Anaerobacillus alkaliphilus: one gene and its partner. The protein of the gene in region 2 interacts with the protein of the main gene of each other region in a pairwise test. Links are inferred from orthologs where the notes say so. Each region holds a gene or a part of one and is shown on either strand. Other genes may lie near its edges. The genes, in order: ndk and DS745_RS05455.

The links.
Region 1: the proteins of DS745_RS05455 (region 2) and ndk interact in binary tests that used the Escherichia coli proteins (3 or more experiments, as listed by UniProt). The link is inferred for Anaerobacillus alkaliphilus from one-to-one orthologs.

Annotation. Positions count from the first base shown.
Region 1 is NZ_QOUX01000001.1:133,119-136,320, reverse strand. The notes cover bases 2-2,870. They hold ndk (nucleoside-diphosphate kinase), read right to left. Parts: upstream 1,724-2,870; coding sequence 1,280-1,723; downstream 2-1,279. Other genes in these bases: hepT (heptaprenyl diphosphate synthase component II), read right to left, coding at 2,139-2,870; DS745_RS00725 (CheR family methyltransferase), read right to left, coding at 320-1,093. Also shown: more of hepT, read right to left, coding at 2,871-3,110; DS745_RS00710 (menaquinone biosynthesis protein), read right to left, coding at 3,126-3,202. UniProt on the Escherichia coli protein: Major role in the synthesis of nucleoside triphosphates other than ATP. The ATP gamma phosphate is transferred to the NDP beta phosphate via a ping-pong mechanism, using a phosphorylated active-site intermediate.
Region 2 is NZ_QOUX01000021.1:82,659-85,709, forward strand. Bases 116-2,833 are described here. They hold DS745_RS05455 (uracil-DNA glycosylase), read right to left. Parts: upstream 1,955-2,833; coding sequence 1,277-1,954; downstream 116-1,276. Other genes in these bases: DS745_RS05445 (NAD(P)-dependent oxidoreductase), read right to left, coding at 116-424; DS745_RS05450 (aldo/keto reductase), read right to left, coding at 441-1,265; mutT (8-oxo-dGTP diphosphatase MutT), read left to right, coding at 2,159-2,545. Outside these bases: more of DS745_RS05445, read right to left, coding at 1-115; DS745_RS05465 (glycine--tRNA ligase), read right to left, coding at 2,947-3,051. UniProt on the Escherichia coli protein: Excises uracil residues from the DNA which can arise as a result of misincorporation of dUMP residues by DNA polymerase or due to deamination of cytosine.

The DNA of each region.
Region 1 (3,202 bases), on a different replicon or contig from region 2:
TTTTTATTTTGCAATGTTTTTTATGATATTTTCCCCAGAAAAATAAGAAAAACGCAAGGCGCCCGCCTATCGGCGACAAGCAAATGTTCTGACAAGCGACTTCCTGAAATTCTTCTTTGCAAGCTTTGCGACGAGTAATCGCAGGAGCAAGTAGTGCGCTCTTTCACTTTTTATCTAGGAAAAAGGCATTACACTTTTTCTTTGGTCAGGTTATTTGACCTCGAGCCCATGGCGCCTGGAGCTAGACAATATTAAAGTCGAAATTATATACTTTCCTATAATGCCAAAAAGGTTAATCATTGATTAACCTTTTTATGTCCTAATTCTTTTTTCTATAAAAAAACGTATCCTCTGTATCAAACGCATACTCACTCGGATTAAAAATTTGTTCGGTACTCCCAACAAATAAGACACCATCCAACCGTAATGATTGACTAAACTTATGATATAAATCATGCTTTGCTTCTTCCGTAAAATAAATCATCACATTTCGACAAACAATTAAGTCAAAATTCATGTCAAACCGGTCAGCAAGCAAATTGCCTTGTTTAAACGTAATCATTTTCTTTAGCTCGTCTTTTACTCGATATCCCATACCATCGTTTATAAAATGCTTTTGTAGCATATCCTTTGGAACATCTTTCATTGATCGATCAGTATAAATACCAGATTTTGCTCTTTCTAAGATGGCTTTATCGAGATCTGTCGCGAGAATTGAAAAACTACCCGACGGAACTAGTTTCGATAAAATCATTGCTAGGGTATAGGGCTCTTCTCCAGTGGAACAAGCGGCACTCCATATTTTCAAGCGCTTATTCGATTCTAACAGACGAGGAAGAATTTTAGTTTCTAGCACTTCCCAACGTTTCGGATTTCGATAAAATTCTGAAACATTAATGGTCATTCTCTCTAGGAATTCATCAAATAGCTCTTGACTTTTCATCATTGATTGGAAATAGGCAGAAAAATCAGCATAACCTCGTTTGTCCCTTAAAGAAGTTAATCTTCGTTTCATTTGAGCCTCTTTGTATAAAGCTAAGTCAATTCCAGTTTTCCCTTTAACATTATGTATAAACCCTTGATAGTCATCCATTTCTAGTTCCCCTTTATAAAAAAGCCTAAGCGCCTAGTTATGCCAAATTGACAAACTCTTTATTTATCTTTTCTTTATAACATATTTTACTATGAGTTACTAGACAAAAAAAGCAACTCCTAGACGATATTAGACAAAAAATGAGGACCCAAGCAAACGCTTAGGCCCTCATTTTTTATTTTTATATTATGTCCAAGTACCAATTGTTTTTTCGTAGTTATTTAATTCCTCTTCTTTAAAGAAAATTCCGATCTCACGAGCAGCACTTTCTGGAGAGTCAGAACCATGAATTACGTTCATGCTCAATTTAGCAGCGTAATCTCCACGGATTGTTCCTGGTAGAGCATCTTTTGGGTTAGTTGCCCCCATCATTTGACGAGCGATACTAATAACGTTCTCACCTTCCCATACCATTGCAAATACAGGACCAGAAGTAATAAAGTCAACTAATTCACCAAAGAACGGACGCTCTTTATGCTCTGCATAATGCGTTTCTGCCATTTCTCTTGAAACCGTTAACAATTTTGCACCTACTAATTGAAAACCTTTGTTTTCAAAACGCGAAACGATTTCGCCTACTAAATTTCTTTGTACACCATCAGGTTTCACCATTAAATATGTTCTTTCCATCCGTAATAACCTCACTCTCAAAGTATGTATTTATTTTGTTGGACAAGTTACCTATTATTCTCAGAAAGACCAACATTCAGAATTATAACAAACATTCACTAGATATTCAATAAATTGAGATTTCGCTTAGGAACACACTTCTACTAAAAAATCAGGCTGTTTTCGCAAAGTTTGTTGCTTTCGTAAAAATCCCAAAAGCCGGATTTTTACACATATCATGCTATTATTTCACTACTTATATAGTATGCACTGCTCTTTTCTTCCAAATTTAAGGGTTAGATTCCCGTCTAAGGAATTTTTCCAGCTAAATTAATGTTAAAAAGCAACAGTTTTTTGTGCGACGAGTAACCGCAGGAGCAATGTTTTAGAAAAGAGCCAAAAATAAAGACATATACAAATGCATATGTCCTTTTTATTAGTATTTTCTTGTACCAATATATTTGGCAATTTGATAAAAAGAGTCTTTGGCTGGGATGTCTGGTAGATTTTCAAGTTCACGATATGCCTTAGTAAGATAGCGATCACTTATCTCAAATGAATACTCAACTCCACCTGTTTCTTTAATCATTTGGATGATTTCACTCATTACTTTTTTATCTGATGTTTCATTATTTATCATTTGAACAACATACTCTCGTAATTGGGAGTTCTGCTCCATACTGTATAAGGCTGGTAAAGTAACATTTCCTTGTTGTAAGTCACTACCGGCTGGCTTCCCTAACTCTTTTTCTGTAGCAATAAAATCCAAAATGTCATCCGTAATCTGAAATGCCATTCCTACATTATATCCGTAGCGATACAGGCTTAATTGGATATCTCTAGGGGCATCAGCAGCTAGTGCACCTAGGCGACAACTAACAGCAATTAAAAGAGCAGTTTTGCGTTTAATTCTCCTTAAATAGTTACGAAAGTTTTGGTCCCAGTTATACTGATCACGTATTTGCTCTACCTCACCAATACACATCTCAACCATTGCATCTGAGAGAATTTGATGAACTTCTGGTTTATCACAATTTGTTGCCATTTCAATTGCCCTAGCAAAAATATAATCACCAGTATACATAGCCACGCGATTATCCCATTTTGATTTTATCGTCTTCTTCCCACGACGTAAATCAGCATCATCAATGACATCATCATGAACTAGAGATGCCATATGAATAAGCTCTAATGGTACAGCCACTTGTTTAATTTTTTCAATCTCATAATCTCCAAATTTAGCTGCAAGTAGAACAAAAACAGGTCTAATACGCTTTCCACCAGCCTTCAATAAATGGGAAGAGGCCTTTTTTAAAATCGGATGCTTAGCGTCAATTGTCGCCTCTAATTCTTTTTCTATTTTTGCTATATCAGAGCGTAAATGCCAATATATATCCGTTAACTTCATGCTCTCCACCTTAAACTAAATGGAATGACAATGATCTAATGCACTCCATAATGATATTGTGTTCACTTTCTTTAACAACCCTAACTCCGTTG
Region 2 (3,051 bases):
CATCTCCACCAACCATAATCGCTAGTCTAGCTTCTTTTGCACCGATTTCACCACCAGAAACAGGAGCATCTAAGGCATGCATGTCACGTTTCTTTGCTTCCTCATGGATCGCCACTGCCAATGCTGGCTTAGACGTTGTCATATCAATGAAATATGTACCTTTTCTCGCGTGGTTCAGTAAGCCATTTGCCCCAAGGTAGACCTCTTCCACGTCATGAGGATAGCCAACAATCGTAATAATCACATCAGCAGTTTCTGCTACCTCTTTCACCGTATTTTTCCACTCGGCTCCAGCCTCAAGCAATGGCAACGCCTTCTCTTTGGTTCGATTGTAAACAACAACCTCATAGCCCGCGTTCATCAGGTGCGAAGCCATGTGGACCCCCATCACACCAACACCAATAAACCCAATCTTCTTCTCCATTCGTTCTCCTCCTCGACTATTTGATTTCATCTGGGTGAAGACCCGTTCGGAAGTCTTCATTTAAGCCAGAAATTAGCTTCATATCTTCTTGCGATATCTCAAAATCGAATATGTCCGCATTTTCTTTAATTCGCTTTACAGTCACAGACTTCGGAATGGTCACAACACCATTTTGTAAGTCCCAACGTAAGACAATCTGTGCCGGTGATTTCTGATATTTTTCTGCTAGCTCAACTAAGGTTGGATTGCCCAATATTTGACCTCTAGCTAACGGACTCCATGCCTCTAGTTGAATTTGTTGTTCCTTGCAGTAGCGAAGCAGTGGCTCTTGAGTCAGAAGTGGATGGTATTCAACCTGATTTACCATCGGCTTGACTTCACAGATTGAAAATACATCCTCTATGTGATGAATTTGAAAGTTACTTACGCCAATCGCTCGAACCAACCCATCTTTATAAAGCTTTTCAAGCGCTCGCCATGTATCTAAATACTTGCCAGGAACCGCCCAGTGAATCAGGTATAAGTCAATGTAGTCTAGCCCTAACTTTTTATAACTTTCATCAAAGGCACGCAGCGTCGACTCGTAGCCCTGATCTGGATTTTTGACCTTTGTCGTTACAAAGATTTCTTCTCTCGCGATCCCGCTGTTTCTTACTGCCTTACCCACACCAACCTCATTTTCGTAAAAGGCTGCCGTGTCAATGCTTCGATATCCCACCTCAAAAGCTGTATGTATGCTTTCTTCGACCTGCTGACCCTCTTCTACCTTATAAACGCCAAATCCTAACCACGGCATGTTTACGCCGTTATGTAGGACTGTTGTGTCTTGAATTGATTTCATACCTAACCTCCTCACTTTTCTTTATCGTACTGATTTGGAATTCTCCAGTCAATTTTTGACAATCCTTTTTCCTGTAAAAAATGGTTGGCTACCGAAAACGGTTGACTACCGAAGAAGCCGCGGTTTGCCGAAAACGGACTTGGGTGCGCGGACTCAAGGATCAGATGATGCGGCTCTGTAATCAGCGTACGTTTCTGCGCGGCATGTTTGCCCCATAGAATAAAGACGACTGGTTGTTCTCGCTCATTAAGTAAGGATATAATCTTATCGGTGAAGATCTCCCAACCAATTCCCTTGTGGGAATTTGGAGTTTTTTCTCTTACACTTAAGACCGTATTTAATAAGAGCACCCCTTGGTTTGCCCACGCTTGCAAATTCCCATGAGTAGGGATTGGATGACCTAAGTCTGCCTCTAACTCTTTATAGATGTTCTTTAAGCTTGGCGGTACTTTCACACCTTTTTGAACAGAAAAGCTCAACCCATGCGCTTGACCTGGGCCATGGTAAGGGTCCTGTCCTAGGATAACAACTTTCGTATTTTCATAAGAAGTAGAGCTTAGCGCATTAAAACGATCTTCTTGGTTTGGGTACACAGGACCTGCTTCGTTTTGTAAGATTTGTTCTATTTGTTTAAAGTACGGTTTTTCAAATTCTTCTTTTAGAAGTTGGAACCAATCATTTTTTATCATCACTAAATTCCTTTACTTTTTTTATGAATTTCATAATTCAATATTATCGCCATTACGATACTAAATGTAGTTGCGTTAAAACATTCGCAACTACATTTAGTTCAATATGGCTCGATTAAGGTAATTATGAAATTCATCTATTTGTTATCACTATTATACTGTTATGGTTATAGTAAGAGTAACGGAAAGTTTGGAGGTTTCAAAATGAAAGCAATAAACGTTGTTGGTGCCGTTATCCAGAACGAACAAGGCGAAATTTTGTGCGCCTTACGCTCTTCAACCATGTCGATGCCAAACCTATGGGAATTCCCTGGAGGTAAAATTAAAGAAGGCGAGGCTCCTGAAGAAGCTCTCGTGCGGGAAATTCAAGAAGAGCTGGGCTGCAGACTACAAGTCGGTGAGTTGGTTGCCAACATTGTACACGAGTATCCTACGATTAAAGTGAGGCTGCTTACCTACCACGCCAAGATTATTGAAGGTGAACCAAAAGCGCTAGAGCATGCGGAGCTGCGTTGGGTTAGCAAGGACCATTTAACCTCTATTGAGTGGGCTCCGGCAGATTTGCCAACGGTGGCGAGGGTAGTGGAGTAGCACCCAAAAGAGCTTAAATGATGACTAAGCTCTTCTCCTTTTTTACAAGTCTAGGCTCAAACTTAACCAAATGATTGAAAAAACACCTTATTTGATAGAATAATTAACCTAAATGATTGAATAGTCCCAGCAAATGATCGAATAAATCAACCAATTGATAGAATACTCCTTGCAAATGATCGTATAACTGAAAAGAAGAGCCTAGCCCCCAGGCTAAGCTCTTCTCCTTTTTGTAAGTTCTAGGCTTAAACTTAACCAAATGATTGAAAAACAACCTTATTTGATAGAATAACTTATCTAAATGATCGTATTAATTAGCCAATTGATAGAATAATTCCAGCAAATGATCGAATAACGATAATAAAAGAACTTAGCCACCAGGCTAAGCTCTTTTTTCTATCTTAAAACTGCATTTTTGCTTCTAAAAAGCTCTTTAATTCTGCAATTGCTACGCGAGTTTGTTCCATTGTGTCACGGTCACGTACTGTTACCATGTTGTCTTCTTG